4 regions of the Virgibacillus alimentarius genome follow, and region 1 is predicted to be linked to each of the others. Evidence: riboswitches for the same ligand, from Rfam matches in the RefSeq annotation. Region 1 holds a riboswitch; each other region holds the start of a gene.
What was found. A riboswitch is a leader RNA that binds a small molecule or an ion and turns the genes downstream of it on or off. The one in region 1 is predicted to bind S-adenosylmethionine.
Positions count from the first base shown of each region.

Region 2: linked by a shared signal. The riboswitch ahead of J2Z81_RS03940 (aliphatic sulfonate ABC transporter substrate-binding protein) and the one ahead of J2Z81_RS10750 (O-acetylhomoserine aminocarboxypropyltransferase/cysteine synthase family protein) in region 1 are both predicted to bind S-adenosylmethionine.
Region 3: linked by a shared signal. The riboswitch ahead of metK (methionine adenosyltransferase) and the one ahead of J2Z81_RS10750 (O-acetylhomoserine aminocarboxypropyltransferase/cysteine synthase family protein) in region 1 are both predicted to bind S-adenosylmethionine.
Region 4: linked by a shared signal. The riboswitch ahead of metA (homoserine O-acetyltransferase MetA) and the one ahead of J2Z81_RS10750 (O-acetylhomoserine aminocarboxypropyltransferase/cysteine synthase family protein) in region 1 are both predicted to bind S-adenosylmethionine.

Region 1 covers NZ_JAGIKX010000021.1:32,109-37,996, reverse strand. Annotated here, with positions in the region: gene cls (cardiolipin synthase) at 1-1,171, opposite strand, end outside; gene megL (methionine gamma-lyase) at 1,451-2,641, opposite strand; gene rarD (EamA family transporter RarD) at 2,808-3,716, shown strand; SAM riboswitch class I at 3,791-3,909, shown strand; gene J2Z81_RS10750 (O-acetylhomoserine aminocarboxypropyltransferase/cysteine synthase family protein) at 4,046-5,746, shown strand.
Region 2 covers NZ_JAGIKX010000003.1:148,566-154,453, reverse strand. Annotated here, with positions in the region: gene acsA (acetate--CoA ligase) at 1-728, opposite strand, end outside; gene J2Z81_RS03950 (ABC transporter ATP-binding protein) at 712-1,461, opposite strand; gene J2Z81_RS03945 (ABC transporter permease) at 1,477-2,259, opposite strand; gene J2Z81_RS03940 (aliphatic sulfonate ABC transporter substrate-binding protein) at 2,359-3,369, opposite strand; SAM riboswitch class I at 3,447-3,560, opposite strand; SAM riboswitch class I at 3,639-3,748, opposite strand; gene J2Z81_RS03935 (thiazole biosynthesis adenylyltransferase ThiF) at 3,880-4,896, opposite strand; gene J2Z81_RS03930 (thiazole synthase) at 4,893-5,660, opposite strand; gene thiS (sulfur carrier protein ThiS) at 5,662-5,865, opposite strand.
Region 3 covers NZ_JAGIKX010000007.1:7,646-13,533, reverse strand. Annotated here, with positions in the region: gene J2Z81_RS06095 (ABC transporter ATP-binding protein) at 1-275, opposite strand, end outside; gene J2Z81_RS06090 (ABC transporter substrate-binding protein) at 289-1,278, opposite strand; gene pckA (phosphoenolpyruvate carboxykinase (ATP)) at 1,435-3,024, opposite strand; SAM riboswitch class I at 3,247-3,352, shown strand; gene metK (methionine adenosyltransferase) at 3,556-4,758, shown strand; gene asnB (asparagine synthase (glutamine-hydrolyzing)) at 4,899-5,888, shown strand, end outside.
Region 4 covers NZ_JAGIKX010000025.1:32,654-38,541, forward strand. Annotated here, with positions in the region: gene J2Z81_RS11810 (LPXTG cell wall anchor domain-containing protein) at 1-2,260, opposite strand, end outside; gene htpX (protease HtpX) at 2,802-3,677, shown strand; SAM riboswitch class I at 3,805-3,914, shown strand; gene metA (homoserine O-acetyltransferase MetA) at 4,001-4,909, shown strand; gene J2Z81_RS11825 (NAD(P)/FAD-dependent oxidoreductase) at 4,949-5,888, opposite strand, start outside.

The sequences.
Region 1 (5,888 bases):
TATACACTTGTGCTCCTGCATTTAATAAATCGCCTATATAAGATAATGTTGCCCAGTAAACAAATGGATGATCTGGTTTGTTTGGTATCATCAATTTTACCTCAATGCCTGAAAGTACTGCGATTCTTAGAGCGTCCCTTAAGCTTTCATCTGGAATAAAGTAGGGCGTTTGAATATAGATGTATTTCTTTGCGGATAAAATCATTTTAATATACCCATATTTAATTTGCTCCCAGTCCGAATCTGGCCCGCTTGATACAATCTGGACGCCGGTGTTACCAGCAGGTATAGCTGAATAATAGCGATCTTCATACAAAATATCGTTGCGTGATGCTTGGTTCCAATCTAAAATAAACCGTGTTTGCATATTTCGAACTGCATCACCGTCTATCCGTAGGTGGGTATCTCGCCAGTATCCAAATTTTTTCTTCTTACCAAGATACTCATCTCCAATATTAAAACCGCCTATATACCCTATTTTCCCATCAATAATAGCTAATTTACGATGATTCCGGAAGTTTATTTTTAAGTTTATTTTCGGTATTTTCGGCGGAAAAAATGCATCCACGTGAACACCCGCATGTCTGAGACGTCGAATATATTTTCGGCTTAATAAACGAGACCCCATGTCGTCATAGAGGAGCCGAACTTCAACACCCTCGTTTGCCTTTTTGACTAGGACATCAGCAATCCGTTTTCCAAGTTCATCATGCCGGATGATATAATATAGCAGATGAATATGATCAGTAGCTTTTTCTAAATCCTGTATTAAATCATTAAATTTTGCCTCGCCATCCGTATATACCTGCACATTATTATCTTGTGTGAAAATCGCATCATTATTTCTTAAATGCATATAAAATAAATCTTTGTACTTCATTAAATGCTGGTGCTTAAAGTTGAAATGACCTTCTTCAATGGCACGCATTTGGGCATGTACTGCCTTTTTTACTCCTAATTTACTTTTCGTATCCCACGTAAAGATGCGTCGTTTACTTATTGTCTTTCCAAAAATCAAATACAGCACAAAGCCCGCAATCGGAATAAAAAAAAGGACCATTAACCATGCCCATGTAGAAGTAGCATCTTTTCTCTCTAAAAAAATAACGGTAAACGCCAAAATAAAATTCATAAACATAATAAATCCAATAAAATAAGGTGTTACTTCCACCATTTGCACAAACATCACTCTCCTTCCACACGCCATGGATACTTATATTAACAATAATATAGCATAAATTTCCTTTATACGTTTAACATACCCATTCTTGCATGTGAAAAACATATAAAAAATACATAACCATTTATCATGTAACATAAGCGTTCTAGATCCATTCTATCCTTGTTTATCAAACAGCAAGAACCCCATTCCACATTTTCGGTAAGTAAAATATGTACAATGCGAATGGGGGTAGTAGTTACGTTATCGTATTTTAAGTTACAGATGCGATTATAAGTTATTTAATGCCTGTTCTAAATCAGCCCATATGTCTTGCCAAGCTTCTAAGCCCACTGAAAGACGGATGAGCCGATCTGAAATTCCCATTTCGAGGCGTGATACCTCAGGTACAACGGCATGTGTCATCGTTGCTGGATGCTGTATTAATGTTTCAGCATCACCAAGACTAACAGCAATTTTCAGGAAGTTCAATTGGTTTAACAGCTTTTGTGCATCCTCCTTCTCCCCCTGAATCTCAAATGAAATAACGCCACTTCCACGTTTCATTTGTTTTTTTCTAATTGGATAATCAGGATTGTTTTCATCATTCGGATAGTATACATTGGCTACCTTCGGATGTGCCTTTAGTTTTTCTACTATTTTTTCAGCATTATCACAGTGTCGGTCCATCCGTATTGGCAGTGTTTTCATCCCCCGAATCAACAGCCATGCATCAAACGGAGAAATAATGCCGCCTACATCTTTTTGGGTTGTCATCGCAACGGAATCTAAAAATGTCTTTTTACCGACGACTAAACCTGCAACCACATCACCATGACCGCCTATATATTTTGTCGCACTATGAACAACAACATCACAACCTAGTTCAAGCGGTCGCTGTAAATAAGGAGAGGAGAATGTATTGTCCACGACAACAGGAATATCAAACGCTTTTGCAACTTCAGCAACCATTTGTAAATCGATCAGTTTCATTGTTGGATTGATGGGTGTTTCTACGTAAATACAGGCTGTTTCCGGTTTAATGAGAGACTTGATCTCTTCTTTCGTTGCCATCTCCGAAAAATCATGTGTAATATTATACTTTTCTTTCATCATTGTTAATAATCCAAATGTACATCCATATAGACCTGATGAACATAAAATATGATCATTCGCTTTCGTTAATGCGATTAGCACAGCGGAAATAGCCGCCATTCCAGAACCAAAAGCAAGCCCGCGTTCTCCATTCTCCAGCGCCGCAATCCGCTTTTGTAGCGCTGATACAGTCGGATTCCCTAACCGAGAATAGACATAACCTTCTTCTTCCCCTGCAAAACGCGCTTCTCCTTGCTCTGCAGTTTTAAATGTATATGTAGATGTTTGAAAAATCGGTGGCGTTAAACTTCCTAACATATCTTTCGTATCATAGCCATCATGGATGACAGATGTTTCAAAGTATTTCTTTCCCCGATGCAAAGACATCTCCTCCTTAATGATTATTTTCTCAAGCAGTGCAACTCTTATTATAATATATCTACCCTGCATTTGACAGTAATGTTTTTATTTTCAATCAAGTCATGATATTTGCAATCTTTTATAACTGAATCTAAAATTAATTTATTTAGATATTTTCAGGGGAGAGGCTACCATGAAAAAAAACGAAGCAAAACTTGGCATCTTTTACACCGTACTGGCCTATGTACTATGGGGTTTTTTACCAATTTATTGGAAGCTTGTTGATCATATTTCTGCTGATGAAATATTGGCTCACCGTATTTTATGGTCCTTTATTTTTATGATGGGCATTGTCATTTCACTTAGAAAATGGACCCCTTTTGTCCAAGAATGCCGGAGAATATGGAATCATAAAAAACAGTTATTCAGCATTACATTAGCTTCGGTTGTGATCAGTTTAAATTGGCTTACTTATATTTGGGCTGTTAACAGCGGCTACGTCGTTCAGGCAAGTCTTGGCTATTATATTAACCCACTTATCAGTATCTTGCTTGGAATGATTGTCCTTCAAGAAACATTAACGAAAAGACAATGGATTTCCTTTATCATTGCGGCAGCAGGCGTGTTCTATCTTACATTTCATTTTGGAATTTTCCCCTGGGTTTCAGTGCTACTTGCACTTAGCTTTGGAGCTTATGGTTTATTAAAGAAAACAGTGGATATCAGTGCGATGTTTGGACTAACGATTGAAACAATGATCGTAACACCAGTTGCCGTTATTTATTTATTAACAATGCCTTCAAGCACCATTTCGCCAAGCAGTTTTTTTACATTTGACGGCCTTTTACTAATTGGAGCCGGAATTGCAACAGCGGTGCCACTCCTGTTATTTGCCAGCGGCGTAAAACATATCCCTTTAGCAATGCTCGGGTTCCTGCAGTACATTGCGCCAACCATTATGTTACTGCTTGGGGTATTTCACTTTAAAGAAACATTTTCATTTGCACATTTTATATCTTTCGGAATGATTTGGATTGCTCTGCTTATTTATATGGGTTCAGCGATTCAAAGAAGCTCTTTTCAGCGACGTACACAACCTTAATTTTTTCACCAGTTGACAAAGTCCATTCTTACGCTTATAATACTCTTTAAATTCAAAAAAGTTTATACTTTTATCTCTTATCAAGAGCGGTGGAGGGAATAGGCCCGACGAAACCCAGCAACCTTTAAGCAAATCCTTTTGCTTTTAACGGTGCCAAATCCTACAGGTCCGTTGCAGATCTGGAAGATAAGAGGAGGTCCGGTGATATATACGCCCTCTTCTTAGCGAAGAGGGCTTTTTACATACGCGCCTCTCTCAAGACATTTCTTCCAACGAAAAGCAAAGACACAAGAGGAATGAACCTCAAACTATCTAAGGAGGAATTATTCATGTCAAATTTCCATTTTTTTAATCCAGAAACAGCTTTACTTCATGCGGGACAAGAACCAGATCCAACAACAGGATCACGTGCAGTGCCCATTTATCAAACGACGTCTTATGTATTCCGGGATACCGAACATGCACAAAATTTATTCGGATTGCAGGAACCAGGAAACATCTATTCTAGAATTATGAACCCAACCGTAGATGCTTTCGAACAACGTATGGCTCAACTGGAAGATGGGTCAGCTGCGGTAGCGACATCTTCCGGAATGGCCGCTATTACACTTAGTATTTTAAATATTGCCGGTGCTGGTGACGAAATCATCGCCGACAGTAATTTATATGGAGGGACCTATAATCTATTTGCTCATACGCTACCTCGTTATGGAATTGAGATAAAGTTTGTTGACGGAACAGATCCAGAAGCTATTAGGGCAGCCTTTACTTCTAAAACGAAAGCCGTATTTGGCGAAATCATTACAAACCCGAGTCTTAATATATTTGATGTTGAGACAATTGGTGCTATCGCACATGAACATGGCGTTCCATTGATCATCGATAACACATTTGCCACGCCGTACCTTACAAAGCCGCTTCAATGGGGAGCAGATATCGTTGTTCATTCAGCAACAAAGTGGATCGGCGGACACGGAACAACCATAGGCGGAATTGTCATCGATGGCGGAAGATTTAATTGGAACAATGGAAAATTCCCTGGATTTACGGAACCGGATGAAAGTTACAATGGTCTCAGATATGCAGATCTTGGTATAGCTGCATTTGCTACAAAGCTTCGCGTACAGCTATTACGTGATATTGGAGCAGCTTTAAGTCCGCATAATGCATTTCATTTGCTTCAAGGGTTAGAAACATTGCACTTACGCATCGAACGGCATAATAAAAACGCTGAAGAAGTCGCAGCATTCCTAAAGAAACACCGTGCAGTCGAGTGGGTTAACTTCCCTGGATTAAAAGAACATCCATCCCATCAATTAGCTAAAAAATATTTAGCTTCTGGTTTTGGTTCCATCATTACCTTTGGTATTAAAGGTGGCAGAGAAGCTGGCAGAAAACTGATTAACAATGTTTCACTTTGGTCACATGTCGCTAATGTGGGTGATGCGAAATCACTTATTATTCATCCTGCATCAACAACGCACCAGCAATTAAGTGCTGAAGACTTAAAACGTAGTGGCGTCACCGAAGAGTTAGTCCGACTTTCTGTAGGCATTGAATCCGTTAAAGATATTTTGCTTGATCTAGATCAAGCAATCGCACGAGCGGTAAACGACACACCGACGATCCAAACGACAGAAGAAGATGCGATTGAATGGCTATTGCACTCCCCTTTTGATCGCAACAGTGGCGTTGCCAGGAAAAAAGTGATTGCAATTGCCGGACAAAATGAACATGCAAAACAACTAGAAGCCTTGGGATATGAAGTGATATTAACTTCCCAGGACCAGTTAAACGATATACCTGACGTTGATGTTCTATGGATAAATAAGGATGTTTCACCTCAAGCCCTTAAACAACTAAGGAATAAACAAGGAAAAGTGCTGTGGGTGGAACATGCGAATATCGACGATCAAACCCTTGAAGTAGCACACACGTCAGGAATCGTTACAGTCACAAATAAAAATATTTACAAAGAAGCAGTTCAGCTTCGAGAAAATAACAGAGAGCATTACGTGGCAAAAATATAAACTTTGAAAAACCCGTCTGCAGCAAGACGGGTTTTTTATTTCTTCTTTCCATTATGTAATCTTCTTGTTATGGTTTCTACCCTAAGTTGTCTTTATAATAGAAAATTGAAGTTTACATTGAAGCATAAAAGTTTAAACTATC
Region 2 (5,888 bases), on a different contig from region 1:
CAATATACATCATCGTCTTTAAGATCCAACACCCATCTACCTGATTCATAATGATGAATCATAGCACGATGAGCGTGCAAAATCCCCTTCGGTTTACCAGTTGATCCACTTGTATAGTGTATAATGAATCCGTCTTCTAAATGAACCCACTCGATAGTCGCCTCTATATTTGGAGTATTATAAAAGGAATCCTCCAAATCCTCTGTAAACAAAATTGATCGGAGGGAAGGAATATCTTTATTAGAAACGCGATTAATTAAGTATTTATCTGTAATAAGCATTGTTGCACTACAGTCATTCATCCGATCTGTTATTGCTTCCTTCATAAACGCTTCAAATAACGGTCCAGCAATTCCACCAATCTTAATAATCGCTAAAATAGAAATATAGCATGCAGGGGTTTTAGGTAGTAAAACAAACACTCTATCTCCTTTTTTCACGCCATTTTCTTTTAAAACACGAGCATAATGATCTGTTTTTTCTTTAACTTCTGCAAATGTTAAAACTTCTCTCTTATCACCATTTACGTACTGAAGTGCAACTCTCTCTCCAAAACCTTCATCAACATGTCTGTCGATCGTTTCATAAGCAATATTTACTTTTCCTGTTTTCCAAAAACTTAATTTTTCTGCTGCATTATTCCATGAAAATGATTCGTTTATAGCTTGGTAATCTTGTAAATTATATGTACCTGTAATTGACGGAAGCTCATTATTTACTGTAGACATGTTCATCTCCTCCTATTAAATTTAAGCTATCTAATATCTCTGTTTTAAACTCTGCGGATTTCCTACTGCCTCTTTTTCTAGGACGTGGTTCGGCTAATCTAATTTCTTTAGCAATTTCTCCTGGATGACCGCATAAGATAATAATTCGATCACATAAATAAATTGCTTCATCAACATCATGGGTAACTAACACCATTGTGGATTGATAACTTTCCCATACATCCAGTAATAAATCTTGTAAATGCATCTTGGTGAATGCATCCAACGCACTAAATGGTTCGTCCAATAATAGAATTTCCGGAGATGTAATCAAAGACCGGGCGATTGCTACACGTTGGGCCATTCCTCCAGAAAGCTGTTTTGGATAAAGATGTTCACTTCCAGCTAAGCCAACATCTTTCAAATATTGCCTTGCACAATCCTGCTTCTTTAGCTTGCTCCCTTTTAATCCAAACGTAACGTTATCCATTACTGTAAGCCAAGGCATTAAACGGGGTTCTTGAAACATAAAACCAGTATTCTTATGCATTCCTTTTGATATATAATCATTTATAACTATTTCTCCACTATATTCATTATCCAAGCCAGAAATAGCACGTAATAACGTACTTTTTCCACAACCACTCGTACCTAAAATACCAATAATTTCTCCTGGATTTGCAGTAAAAGAAATGTTTCTAACAACTGTTTTACCATTAAATGTTCGGCTAACATCTTTCATTTCTAAACTCACCATGTATACCTCCCGCTATGATTTCATTAAATTGTCCTGCCAGTGTAACGCTTGTTTTTCGATAACTTTCAAAATCCAATCGAAAAATTTTCCGATAATCGCAAATAAAATAATACTAGCAATAATTATCTCGGGAGAAAGTGTATTCTGGCCTAGAACCAACAAGTACCCTAGTCCTTCACTGGCCCCCATCAATTCTGCAGCAACAACAAACATCCAACCGAGTCCTAAACCACTTCGCAAACCAACGAGGAAAGAAGGCAATGCTCCCGGCAAAATGATCCTGCGAATTAATTGAAATATATTTAAATCATAAATTTTTCCGACTTCAATTAATTTTCGGTCAACTCCAAGTATTCCGCTCACAACATTAAGATAGACAGGGAAAAAGACACCAACTGCTATCATTGTTATTTTAGATGGCTCGCCAATTCCCATCCATAAAATGAACAATGGCACCCATGCAAGCGATGGAATAGAACGAAAAGCTTGAATCATTGGATCAAATAATCGCTCTGCATTTTTATAAAAGCCAACAAGTGACCCTAATAGGACAGCAGCTACTGTACCAATTAGAAACCCCATCAAAACACGATAGGTTGTAATTCCAATATGATCCCATAAAGTTCCTTCCTGTGCCATTTCTTTAATGGTAATTAAAATCGTTGTCGGTGCTGGGAGTTGGTAAGTTGGGAAAAATCCTACTCGACTTAATCCTTCCCACGCAATAATTAGAATAATTGGAATGAAACTTCCTAAAAGAACAGATTGAAGATTTTTTGACTGCTTCTTTTTCATTTTTTCATTACCTTTGATGCGCTCTGTAACAAACACAGATGCTATTTCTTCTTTATGCTTTGCCAATTTTATCCTCTCCTTTAGAATAGAACTAATTATCTACTCAATCGTTTCTTTTGCAAATGAGGGGTCAATTAGCTCTATAACAAGTTTTTCGACATTTGCATCCTCATCAATAACTTCTCCGTTTTGTAACACTTTACCAGCTTCTATTAAAGATCTTTGCTGATCTTTACCAGGAACTGGTCCAGAAAAATCATTACGTTCTAATTGCTTTTGTGCTACATCTACTGGAATACTTGCTTCTTCCGCTAGGATTTCTGCTGCCTCTTTAGGATTTTTAATTGTCCAAGTTCTTGCTTTTTCATACACCTCAATGACACGACTGACATATTCAGGATACTGTTCAACAAAACTCTCTCTTACATTTAAAAAACCGTATGTATTAAAATCTACGTTCCGATAGAATAACTCAGCATCAGATTCTATTTCTAGTCGAGCCATGTGAGGGTCAAGGCCAGCCCATCCATCCACAGACCCTGAAGTTAGCGCAGATGCCCCGTCCCCATGCTGTAGATTAACAATCTCAACATTACTGGCTGAAACCCCCTCCTCATTTAATGAACGAAGTAAGAAGATATAAGGATCTGTACCCAGTGTTGCCGCAACCTTCTTTCCTTGTAAATCATTTATACTTTCAATCTTGGAGTCTGCACGGGAGACAAGCGCAGTCCATTCCGGCTTTGAATAAATATATACATTTTTGATTGGCGCACCATTTGCCTTAGACATTAATGCAGCCGCACCTGCTGATGAACCAAAGTCAATACTGTCGCTATTTAAAAACTCTAATGCTTTATTGCTGCCTTGACTTAAAACCCACTCTATCTCAATACCTTCTTCTTCAAATGTCTCTTCTAGCCATCCAAACTTTTTAAGAACCAAGCTAGTTGGTGAATAATAGGCATAATCTAACCGAATTTTTTCTGGTGTACCTTTCGAGCTTGTTTTTGAAAAACATCCCATAGTTAGGAATAGTAAAACTCCTATTAGTCCTATTAATGTGAATTTTCCGACATAATGCTTTCTAAAAATCCTTTTTTCAAGCATTTTACCCTCTCCTTTTTCTATAAAATAATAAATAAAAACCCTCTTCCTAAGAAGAGGGTTAAAAAAACTATTCTCTCTTCTCATCTACCAGGAAATATCCTGCAGGAATTAGCACCTTCATAAACTATTTAATCTAGCCTATGGGTTGCCGGGCATCATTGGGCCAGTCCCTCCGCCTCTCTGGATAAGAAACTTATTTATAAATTTATACGAATAACTACTATACTAAAAAAACCTCTCAGATAAGTTAGAGAGGTTCATCTATTCTCATCTTATCTTCCTAAGCATCTTGCTTAGCTGGATTTAGCACCTATTAGGTATAGCACCTAATGGTTGCTGGGTATCATCGGGCCAGTCCCTCCACCACTCTGGATAAGATTTATTTAATTTTATTAACTAATGATAATTCAGAGTCTATCACAAGGAATTATTTCTGTCAACACTGTTACTGTAAAAATATGAATATTTATAAGGTCATGCATAATCTAGAGAGCTTTGAAGAAATTCTGTTCATCCCAAATAACGATGATAAAGTGTTTTGGCTTCCGATATATTCTTCGTTCCATGTATAAGTGTACGACCATCCTGAAATAGAACGAGCCGCTTTTTTTCAACTGTAAAAGAAAGCAGAAATGGGTTTTGTTCTACCTTCCCCATAGATGACAATGTCTGAGCTATCGTTTCTAAATCACGTTTTTCTTTTTTGGCCGGACGAATTTGAACAGAATCTCTTCCACAAAGCACAGCTGATTTTGTTTGATTTTCATAATCAAGGAATGGGTACGTAGGATGAACGCCGCAGGAGGTGCAATCAGCTTTTCTTAAACTAGAAACATTGATTTTTGATTCTTCGTTTTTCCAAAGATCAAAGGATACTAATTTTTCTCTTCGTGCGCCCCAATCTTCTGTAAGTATTTTTAGTGCCTCGGCTGTTTGATACACTACGACCATATTAGCTGCAGGACTGATGATCCCCGCGGTATCACAGGTCAGTCCGCCAATAGGCACAGTTTCCATCAAACAATGTAAACATGGTGTTTGATTTGGAATAATTGTAAAACTAATACCATAGCTCCCGACACAAGAGCCATAAATCCAAGGCACCCCATATTTCTGTGAAATATCATTAATAATCATCCGAATATCAAAATTATCGGTAGCATCTATTATTAGATCAACATTTTCTATTAAGCTTTCAAATTCTTGCGGACCGACATCTAAAATATGGGCTTCTATTTCTACCTCAGAATTAACTTGTTGGAGCCGCTTTTTGGCAGCAATTGCTTTTGGTATACGCTCTATTGCGTCTGATTCAACAAATAGCTGTTGTCGTTGTAAATTACTCCATTCAACATAATCGCGATCCACTATCGTTATTTTTCCAACACCCCCGCGGACAAGTGATTCCGCATTACCTGTGCCAAGAGCCCCTGCTCCCACGAGTAACACATGCTTTTTTTTTAGTCTTCTTTGTCCCTTTTCACCAATCGGAGCGAACAGCGTTTGTCTGGAATAACGATCATTCATCCGATACTCAGCCCTTCCATTGGACTGCTTGCTGTTGCTGTTCGTTTTTTAGGAATTCTTCCAGCTTCATAACCTAAGCGGCCCGCTTCAATTGCGAGTTTCATCGCTTTAGCCATTTTTACTGGGTCATCTGCAGCAGATACCGCTGTATTTAGTAACACAGCGTCAGCTCCTAATTCCATCGCTATTGCAGCATCAGCAGGAGAACCAATACCAGCGTCGACAATCACTGGAACCTTTGTTTGTTCAACAATAAAACGTAAATGAAGCGGATTAATAATTCCTTGACCTGATCCAATTGGTGAAGCTCCCGGCATGATCGCATGGGCACCAAGTTCTTCCAGTCTTTTAGCAAGCACAACATCATCAGAAGTATATGGCAGAACTGTAAAACCTTCTTTGAGCAGTTCCTCTGTTGCTTTTAATGTTTCCACAGGATCCGGAAGCAACGTCTTATCGCAACCAATAACTTCTACTTTGATCATATCGCAAAGCCCTGAGGCTTGAGCTAGTTTAGCATGGCGTACTGCTTCTTGAGCTGTTTTTGCACCAGCTGTATTTGGTAGCAAGTTAACTTTATCTAAATCTATTTTTTCAAGAAAATTAGGTTGACTTGGTTCATAAATGTTCATGCGCCGGACAGTAAATGTTAAAATTTCAGATTCTGATACCTCTACGGCTTGTTTTTGAATATCAAAATTTGGATATTTTCCTGTTCCTAATAGTAATCTGGAATGAAATTGTTTATCGTTAATGGTTAGCATCTCAACCGCCTCCTACAAATTGGACTAATTCTATTTTGTCACCTTCAAAAATTTGAGTTTTTTCATGTGCATTTTTATCTAAAATCGTGTCATTATGTTCCACAATGATGACAGGGTTGTTTATGTTAAAATGATCAATAACTCCTTTAATTGTACGCACCGAATCAGGTACAGTTACAACCTCCCCGTTTACTCGCAGATTCACTTGCTCACCTCCTCTACACTACG
Region 3 (5,888 bases), on a different contig from region 1:
GTCTTCCAAGGAAACAAGTAATCCTGCTGCAGCATATATCCAATAGGCAGTTCAGACTCCTCTAGAGGTCTTTGTTTTAATAAAACCTTTCCAGAAGTGTGTTTCATAATTCCAGCAATAATAGAAAGAATCGTTGATTTTCCACAGCCACTCGGGCCAAGGATTGAAATGAATTCCCCTTCCTTAAGATTAAAAGAAATATTACTTAAGGCTTTTGTAAAACTATTCTTTGTGAAATAGTGATGTGATACGTTTTCGAGGGTAAGAAATGACATATGGTTTTCCTCCTTACTCATTTGCGACCTCTTCAGCCAGTTCGGTGTTAACTAGCTCATCGTATGGCACATCTTCTTTGAGTTCTCCAGCTTCATTCATAATTTCTTTAAGATTCTCCCAATCCTCCTCTTTTAAGCTAGGGTTCGTTGCAAAAGAGTCTTGGTCTTTATATCGTTGGATAGAGGTGGTTAAAATATCTAATTCGGTATCTTCAAAATAAGGTTGGATGACTTTTGCTATTTCTTCAGCACTATTTTCCTCCACCCACTGTTGCGCTTTATAAATAGCTCTTGTAAATCTTTTTGCTTCATCTTTATTTTCTTTTAAATAGCTCTGTTTTGCCATAAACCCGGTGTATGGAACATTGCCTGATTCTTCTCCAAAAGATGCAATAATATGGCCTTTTCCTTCTTTTTCGAACACACTAGCAGTTGGTTCGAATAATTGAACATATTCTGCATCACCAGAAACAAAAGCACCAGGTATATTTGCAAAATCAACATTTTGCAATAATTCTAAATCGTTATGTGGATCGATGTTATTTTTTTTCAAAACAAATTCACCTACCATCTGAGGCATTCCACCTTTGCGCTGCCCAAGAAAAATACTGTCATTTAGATCTTTCCATTTAAATTCAGGGTGTTCTTCTTTCGCCACTAAAAACGTTCCGTCGGTTTGTGTTAAATTTGCAAAATTAACTGCATAATCTTTTGAGTTCTGCGTATAAACATAAATAGATGTTTCTGAGCCAACAAGTGCTATATCTGCACCATCAGATAATAATGCTGTCATCGTTTTATCCCCGCCCCACGTCGTCTGTAATTCTACATCTAAATTTTCCTCTTCAAAAAATCCTTTCTCTAATGCAACGTACTGTGGAGCGTAAAAAAGGGAACGCGTAACTTCAGCTAATTTTATAGATGATTTTTCATTTGTGTTACAAGCAGTTAATAATATAAGCATTAGACATGAAAATAAGGCGACAAATTTGATTTTCGTCATGCCGATCGTTCCTTTCTTGAAAATGGTAATGGGTCTGAAATAGTTTATGTAAGGATTAAAAATGTGTGAATGCCTATATTAAGAGGAGGGAATAGGAAGATAACGCATTATTTACATATAAAAAAACCGATCTCAAGATAGGAGATCGGTTTTTATTTACTCAGAATAATATAATGGGCCAGCTTGCTTTATATCCTGACTAGCGTTTGTAAACTTTTTAAAGTTTTTATGGAATTTCATGGCAAGTGCTTTTGCCTCAATATCATATGCCTTTTTATCTGTCCAAGTATTTTTAGGAATTAATACCTCGTCTGGTACACCTGGAACATTCAATGGTATTGATAATCCAAAGATTTCGTCCTGCGTTGTTTCCACTGTATTGAGTTCACCTTCTAATGCAGCATGTATCATTGCACGGGTATAAGATAACTTCATACGTTCTCCAACACCATAAGCACCACCAGTCCAGCCTGTATTAACTAGGAATACATTTGAGTTAAATTGATCGATTTTCTCACCGAGCATCTCTGCATACGTTGAAGGAGCAAGTGGTAAGAAAGGAGATCCGAAGCACGCTGAAAATGTTGCTTGTGGATCTGTTACACCACGTTCAGTACCGGCTAATTTACTTGTGTAACCACTTAAAAAGTGGTACATTGCCTGTTCTTTTGTTAATTTACTTATTGGTGGAAGTGTACCAGATGCATCTGCAGTTAAGAAAATAATCGTATTCGGATGACCAGCTATACTAGGCGTTACAATATTATCAATATTCTCCAGTGGGTATGCTGCTCTTGTATTTTCGGTGAATGATGTATCATCATAATCAGGATTACGTGATTTATCATCAATAACGACGTTTTCCAGTACAGAGCCAAATCGAATAGCATTATATATTTGCGGCTCTTTTTCTTGGGAAAGGTTAATACATTTTGCGTAGCACCCTCCCTCGATATTGAAAATACCATTCGGACTCCAACCATGTTCATCATCACCGATTAACCGGCGGTATGGATCAGCGGATAAAGTTGTTTTACCTGTACCTGACAGTCCGAAAAATAGAGCAACATCACCTTCTTGGCCCACGTTCGCGGAACAATGCATAGATAATACTTCACGTTGTGGAAGTAAGTAATTCATTACAGAAAAAATAGATTTTTTAATTTCACCTGCATATTCTGTACCGCCAATTAAGACAATTTTCTTTTTAAAAGATATTAATACAAATGCCTCTGAATTAGTACCATCCACTTTAGGATCTGCTTTAAATGACGGTGCTGAAACAACTGTAAATTCAGGTTCGAGTGTTTGAAGTTCTTCTTTAGAGGGACGAACGAACATTTGAGTTGCAAATAAATTATGCCATGCATATTCATTAAATACTTGAATTGGTACACGGTATTTTGCATCTGCTCCAGCATATCCCTTAAAGTGGAATAATTTTTCCTTATCCTTAAGGTAAGAAACGACTTTTTCATATAGTGTATTAAATACGTCTTCATTAATTGGTTTGTTGACTGAACCCCAATCAATTAAGTCTTCACAAACTTCATCACGGACAATAAAACGGTCTTTTGGCGATCTTCCAGTATATTTTCCTGTTTCAGCACGAACGGCCCCAGTAGCTGTTAATATGCCTTCCCCACGTTCCAAGATTTGCTCTGCTAATCGTGGAACTGATAAATTATGTTGGATACCTTTATGTTCTAAGAGATCTTTAAATATTGACTGCTTCACGGTGTTCATAAGTTAAATCCCTGCCTTTTTATATGCGTTAATTTTTTTAAAAGCCAAATATCAAATAAATAAATAATGAAATTATGGTTAATAGTATAACACATTAATAAAAATAGTCCATACTATTTTAAAAATAGTTTATGAAAATATCGGAGAGATGTTACGATGAGAAAAAGTAAAAGTATTGACATCCAATTGCTATTTCGTTACGATGAAATCCGAACGGATACTCTCTTATTCAGAGTCGGTGGAGGGACAGCCCTGATGAAGCCCAGCAACCATCACACTTGTGAAAAGGTGCTTACCTGATGCAAGGTTCAACCTTGAACAATAAGAGTGAAAGGCAATAACCCTTTCCTCAGATAGCAGGAAGGGCTTTTTTAGTTTTCACTTTGGATAATAAAATTATGAAGAAATTTTCTTTTTTAGAAAATGTTTGTTTAAAATCAAAATAAAATACTTTTTGATTTGATGATTTTTCTATATGCTAAAAACTGGAAAATAGAGATCCGTACCATATTTTAGAGAGGATTTAATCATATGAATATGAAAAATCGCCATCTATTTACATCGGAATCGGTGACAGAAGGACATCCAGATAAGATTTCTGATCAAATTTCTGATGCCGTTTTAGATGAAATTTTAAAGGAAGACCCAAATGCTCGGGTAGCTTGTGAAACGACAGTAACAACAGGTATGGTATTAGTTTCAGGGGAAATTTCAACAAATACTTATGTGGATATTCCAGCAATTGTTAGACAAACAATCAAGGATATTGGCTATACACGGGCGAAATATGGATTTGACGCAGAAACATGTGCAGTACTTACTGCGATCGATGAGCAATCTCCTGATATTGCCAGTGGCGTAGATCAAGCATTTGAAGCGCGGCAAGGACAAATGACTGATGAGGAGATTGCATCAATTGGTGCGGGAGATCAAGGGTTGATGTTTGGTTTTGCAAGTGATGAAACCGAAGAGCTAATGCCATTGCCCATCTCCCTTGCACATAAGCTTTCCAAACGGTTGGCTGATGTAAGGAAAGAAGGATTACTCAATTATTTGCGTCCGGATGGAAAGACGCAAGTAACAATTGAGTATGATGAAAATGGTAACCCAATCCGCGTAGATACGATTGTGATTTCGACACAGCATCATCAAAAAATGACCATCGAACAAATTAAAAAAGATATGGTGGAATATGTGATTCGTCCTGTGGTTTCACCAAATTTACTGGATGAGAGAACAAAATATTTCATTAATCCGACAGGACGTTTTGTCATAGGTGGCCCCCAAGGTGATGTCGGATTAACCGGCCGTAAAATCATCGTTGATACGTATGGTGGTTATGCTCGACATGGAGGGGGAGCATTTAGTGGAAAAGATGCAACGAAGGTTGATCGTTCTGCGGCATATGCTGCCCGCTATGTTGCAAAAAACATCGTCGCAGCTAAACTTGCAAAAACATGCGAGGTACAACTTGCTTATGCTATTGGAGTCGCTGAACCTGTATCGATTACAATCAACACATTTGGAACAGGTGTTGTAAACGAAAATATATTGGTTGAAGCAATTCGTGAATTATTTGATTTACGACCAGCTGGTATTATCCGTATGCTTGACTTAAAAAAACCAATCTTTAAACAAACAGCTGCTTATGGTCACTTTGGAAGAACCGATATTTTATTTCCATGGGAGAAGACAGATAAAGTGGAAGAATTAAAGGCGCTGACATTAAAGTAATAATTTTAAGGGGGGTATTGTATGAATTTATACAATATCCCTTTTATTTAAAGGAAAACAGAATCAAATAATTATATCGGGATCAGCCATTTTATGATATAATTTTAACGATTCAACATGACTGGAAGAGAGGCTAGAATATGTGTGGTTTTATCGGTATGATCCGTAACAAACAAAATATTTTAGATAATGAAGAAATGGACTTTTTTCAAAAGCAAAATGACCTTATAACACATCGTGGCCCTGACGATGAGGGCTATTACCATGACCAATATGTGTCATTCGGCTTTAGACGTTTAAGTATTATTGATATCGATAATGGTGCACAACCATTAAGCTATGATAATGATAAAATATGGTTGATTTTTAATGGAGAAATATATAATTTTGTGGAATTACATAGAGATCTGCAAAAAGAAGGATATACATTTGAAACAGACTCTGATACAGAGGTCATTGCAGCGCTTTTTTCTCAACATAAAGAAAAAGCTTTCCAGTATCTAAGAGGTATGTTTTCTATTTTGATTTGGGATAAAGAAAATGAGACACTCTACGGTACTCGAGATCCTTTTGGCATTAAACCTTTGTTTTATTATGAAACTGAGAATGGTACATTATTTGCCTCTGAGAAAAAAAGTATTGCATTAATGATGGATAAGCAGGAAGTAAATCAAGAGGCATTGCATCATTATTTAAGCTTCCAGTTTGTTCCAGAACCGATGACAATGACTACGGGGATAAAAAAAGTAGAGCCAGGTCATTACTTCATACAAAAACCTGGAGAGCCCATTGCATTTCATCGTTACTGGAAAGCAACATTCAACCCTGTATTAATGGACAAGCAGGATTGGATAAAACGAATTCAAGATAGCCTGTATGATTCTGTTCACGTTCATATGCGTAGTGATGTTCCTGTTGGATCGTTTCTATCCGGTGGCATAGACTCCACACTCATCGTTGCCATGGCAAAGGAAATTAATCCAAATATTAAAACATTTTCGGTTGGTTTTGAGCGTGAGGGATTTTCAGAAATTGATGTAGCGAAAGAAACAGCTGATAAGTTAGATGTTGAAAATATTTCTTATGTGATAACTCCAGATGAATATCTTGAAAAGCTTCCGAAGATTATG
Region 4 (5,888 bases), on a different contig from region 1:
CGACAGTTAGGACTCCGCCAGTTAAAAGCCATGTATACAGATTTGTCGCTGTATCAGGCAATGTCATTCCGTCTAATCCAGAATCATTGGTTTCAGTTACAGTTAATTCGTCCGAATCATCCTCGTCATCTGAATCAATTTTATCTGCATCTTTCTTTTTGTCATCCTCTGTTTTATTGTTGTCTTTTTTGTTGTTATCCTTCTTGTTATTTTCGTCTTTATCTTTGTTGCCGTCGTCTTTGTTATCGTCCTTATCTTTGCCAGGGTCTTTTTCATCTCCTGGTTTGTTACTATCATTACCAGGTTTGTTGCTATTATCGTCCTTATCATTTTTATCTTTATCTTCGTCGTTGCCCGGCTTGTTGCCATCGTCTTTGTCATCTTCGCCATCACCAGGGTCTTTGCCGTCCCCTTCGTAAGAAACGATTTCGAATGGTACGTCGATCTCTTCTACGACTTCATTCCCATTTTGGTAAAGCGTTACTTGTACATTGATTCCTTCCAATTCACTTAATGCTTTTGTGCTTTCTCCAATAGCTGAGAAGAAACCTTCATAACCAGCAGCACCGTCAATAGAATCAAGGTGAATGATTGCTGTGTTTCCATCCCATTCGATGTCAAGGTCTCCACCCAGACCACCGTCACTTAGAAAATCATCTAAAGCATCTGGAACATTCCCTTGTGTATACTCATCTGGTTCATGAACGGTAATATCCTCAGGTACATTGAATTCAACTTTTACTTTATCGATATTGTCAATTGTTAAATTACTTGCGTTGAAGGCAAAGTTTAGTCCAAACTGATTGTTGTCTAGACCAGGAAAGTCTTTTACAATTTGACTTTTTGCATCGAATTCCCATTGCTCTGTCATTTCTGAAAAGTCAACGCTAATTGTGCCTTCATATTGTCCAACTGGATGATAGCTGTTATTTTCGATTTTATATGCGTTAATTGTTGAAGCTTCCATTTTTTCGTCGGAAACGCCGATTATAGGGATTTGATAACTTACTTCTTGCTTGTCATCCGAAGTTATTTTCGGTAATTTTACTGCAACCGCATTTGATCCATCCTCTAGCTGTATTGGTTGAATATTAGCAGGCGTATTGTCATTGTTTAGCACTCTAACCCCTTCAGGAATTTCGAATCCTGCATATAGCTCATCAACACTTGAATCTGTTTGGTTTTGTGCTTTCACAGTTACATCCATTACATAATAGCCTTTTTCATTATTAAAAGTTGCTTTTCCATCAATGGACCCATGAAGATCTAATTGCGGGTTATCGTCCATCACGGAGAAATCAATATCACGCTGACTTTTGATTTGTCCTATTTCCTCGTACGTTCCTGCATTTCCATCTACATTCAGTAGGTAAAGGTTGTTGTTTGGATCATTATCCTCTGGAACGCCTTGTAAAGGGATATCCAGAAATATTGTTTGATTTCCAATTCCTTTAACATCTGGTACTTTTACTGCAACTCCTGTGCCTCCATCGTTTAGCTGTACTGGTAAAATCCCACTTGGCACATCTCCAACGTCCGGAATAGCAACACCATTTGGCAATGCAAAAGCTACCCACTTCTTATTTACATCCTGTGTATTGGTATAATTTGAAAGCCCAGCTTGCAGATGTAGGACATAATATCCTTTATTAAAATCATAAGCAATATCTCCGTTTGCAGTTCCATGGATTTCTTTCAGATTTAAATCCTCATCATCATTTCCATTATCTTCTTCTTTTTCATTTTCTTCTTGGTCATCTTCTGTTTGTGTATTCATTTTATTTTCCTTATTTCCTTTTTCTTCGGTTTCTTTATCATTTTTTACAGAAGTTTCTTGGTCCTTTGTTTGACTGTCAGCTTCATTATCTGCTTTCTGATCATCATTTTGCTTTGCTTCATCGGATTGTTCTTTATTAGAATCGGTATTTTTATCGGATGTAGGCTTGTTATCGTCTTTCTGATTATCATCGCCATCTTTTTTGTTTTTGTCTGTTTCGGTTTCTTTATCACCTTCATTGGCTTTTGAAGCCTTGTCATCCTTCTGTTTCGTCTTATCTGCATCTTTGTTGTTCTTTTGCTTGTTCTGATCAGATTGATCTTGATCAGCTGATTCCTGCGGTGCATTATTCTCGTTTGCCACATTCCGTTCACTCTTAGGTTGTTCCTTGTCCGATTCACTATCCTTTTCAGCTGCAAGAACAGCCGTCGGATATAAGGCAAGCATAAAAGACATGCCTAATAAGGACAATTTTTTGAACATACAATCACTCCTATTTTTTTATTTGCATCTAATATGCAAGTCATATGAATATTCAGAACTAGAAGAATCGTTTCGCCCGCAAGTAGGGTCATTCTTTCTCATCATGCTGTTTTAAATGGAGTATAAGTTATCATTCCTATGTAGAAATAAGTCCCCTGTACTGCACTGCTGTTAATACTAATCTTATAGACTTACAAAAATAGATGAAACTTATGTAAGTATAACGAAGAAGAATTACCACAACAACGGTACAATCTACTAGGAAAAACTATTCAAATAGGGATGGTAAAGTATGGTTATATCAACTACATTAGGAAAAAAGTGGTGTATTATTGTGAATTATCTATTAATTTTTGAAAAGAAGTGTTATCGTAAATAGGCTTGAAAAGGACTTTCGACTCCCAATCCTATCTAAAATAAGAAATGTTTTAAAAAAGATGAATGAATGATAAATATTTTACATATTTTATTTATGGAGAGCTTGTTAATACATACAAGAGTCTATATAATAATTGTAAGAATTTAAAAAAGGAATGAGAAAATGGGGAAGCGTATATTTTATTTTTTGCTAACGAACGTATTAGTTTTAACAACAATTAGCATTATTCTTTCTCTTACAGGCGGTTGGAATTACATTGGCCAGAACGGTATTAATTATGGTGCACTCCTTATATTCAGTGCGGTTGTCGGTTTCACTGGGTCCTTTATTTCCCTGGCAATATCACGCTGGATGGCAAAACGGGTGATGGGGGTTCAAGTGATCAATCCTGAAGCGCCTAAATCTGACGCTGAAAGAGAAGTAGTGGAAAAAGTACATCGCCTTGCAAGAACTGCAGGGTTAATGCATATGCCTGAGGTGGGCATTTACGGGTCACCGGAGGTAAATGCCTTTGCTACAGGTCCATCGAAAAAACGCTCATTGGTAGCTGTATCTACTGGATTGTTGAACGAAATGGATGACGATGCAGTGGAGGGTGTAATTGCTCATGAGGTGGCTCATATAGCGAATGGCGATATGGTTACGATGACATTATTGCAGGGGGTCGTAAATACCTTTGTCGTTTTCTTGGCTCGTATTGTTGCTTATGTTGTTTCTCAATTTGTTCGAGAAGAAATCGCTCCAATCGTACATTTTTTAGCCATTCTTGTTTTTCAAATTTTATTTTCCATTTTAGGAAGTCTTGTTGTTTTTGCCTACTCAAGACATCGAGAGTTCCATGCTGATAAAGGTGGAGCAGATTTGGCAGGAAAAGATAAAATGAGGCATGCTTTAGAAATGCTTAAAGTATATTCGAACCGGATTAAAGGAGAAGAACAAACTGCAATTGCTACGTTAAAAATAAATAATAAAGGCAAAAAATCGATGATATTTTCGACACATCCAGATTTGGATGAGCGAATTAAGCGCTTAGTTTAGTTTTTAATGGGCATTCAGGCTATGGATGCCCATTAAATCCACTAACCAGCTGGTCGAATGGTTTGCTTTTTTTGTGAAAACTGTTATGATGATAAATATCAACTTTTGAATAATTAAATAATTTTGATTCTTATCAAGAGAGGTTAAGGAACTAGTCCAATGACACCTCAGCAACCTGTCGCACTATTGCAGACAAGGTGCTAATTCTAGCAAGTTTTGTTACTTGAAAGATAGGGAGATGACAATGCAAATAATACAGTCTCTTCTTTATCGGAGAGGCTTTTTTACTTTTGATGAAAAAATAGAAAGGAGATTGTGTTCCATTGCCAATAAATATATCTAAAGAATTACCTGCCATTGAGGTGTTAAAAGAGGAGAAAATCTTTGTAATGGATGAGGATCGAGCAAGAACGCAGGATATTCGTCCACTTAATATCATCATTTTAAATTTGATGCCTGAGAAGGAAAAGACAGAGCTTCAACTTTTGCGTTTACTCGGGAATACACCACTTCAGGTGAATATATCGTTCCTGCGCATGACCACACATCGCTCTAAAAATGTTGATAAATCACATTTGGATACGTTTTATGAGAAGTTTGCCGATATAAAGGATCGTCGTTTTGACGGCATGATTATTACTGGGGCTCCCATTGAGCATTTAGCTTTTGAAGAAGTGAATTACTGGGAAGAGTTAGCGGAGATCATGGAATGGACGAAAGAAAACGTAACTTCTGTTCTGCATATTTGCTGGGGTGCACAAGCGGCTTTATATTATCATTATGGAATTGGAAAATATGAATTGCCTAAAAAAATTTCTGGGATTTATAACCATCGTGTAGCTGATCCTACTGTGAAGCTTGTGCGCGGATTTAATGATATATTCCAGGCGCCACATTCAAGATATACAGCGGTTTCTGTAGAAGAAATTAAAAATCATCCAGACTTAGAATTACTTTCTGCTTCTGATGAGGTGGGGGCCTTTATTATTATGTCACAGGATGCAAAGCATATTATGATTACGGGACATTTAGAATATGATGCGACAACGCTTGCTGAAGAGTATGAACGTGACCTTAGCAAAGGTCTAGATGCTGACATACCCGAAAATTATTTTCCGAACGATGATATAAACGAAAGACCGCTCAATTCCTGGCGATCTCATACACATTTACTGTTTTCCAACTGGCTTAATTACTATGTATATCAGCAAACCCCTTTTGAATGGAAATAAAAATGAAACTGCTTTTTAAAATAGCAGTTTCATTTAGCTTTAATGGCGTTTGCTTAGCCATAATACACCTGATTTAGCTAGGCGCGGCAAAAGACCTGTCATTGGTTGCTGCATCATATTGCCAAAGCCGTCTGATTTGCCTAAGGAGCCAAGTGTTCCTTTTAATTTAACTTCTTTTGGTTTCTTTGGTTTTTGGCCATTTAAAACAGCTGCTAATACGTCACCAATTTGTTCCCCCTGCTCTCCAGCTAATTGTGCACTTGGGGAGTGTACAGATGAGGCGCAATCGCCAACTACATAAATATTATTTTGCTCTGGTACTTGATAATAGTCGTTTACAATCAGTTTTTCCTGTTCATCTTTTTTAAATGGCAATGTTCTCGCTAATTCATGAGGCTGAACACCTGCTGTCCAAACGGTAACGTCATTGACGTAGCATACTCCGTTATTACAGACGCCGTCTTTTTCAACATATTCCACATTTGCATGATGGAGAACTTCTACATCGTTTTTTAAAAACCAATCGGATACATGGGCCTGGATTTTTGGATCAAATGGCCTTAATACAGAGCCTCCGCGGTCAAGTAATCGTATATTCAGATCTGGTCTGCTTTCCCTGACTTCTGAAGCAACTTCGATTCCGCTTAATCCGGCACCAACAACAGTTAATTTTCCATATGCTTTCAAATTACCAATAGCCGTTCCTGTGAGCCTCGCTTTAGAAAAAGTTTGAACACTTTCAGTAAATTCCGGGGCACCTGGGACACCGTGGTAGTTATCAACACAGCCCAGTGCGATAACTAAATAATCGTAGGATACAACTTTGCTCCAATTTGCAAATCGAATTTCCTCCTGCTCTACATCGATCTGATTCACTTCACCAAATACATATGTAACGCGATCATTTTTTGGAAAGTCTATTCGAACTTCTTTGTCTGCAACAGTTCCTGCTGCTATTGTGTAAAATTCTGTCTTTAAA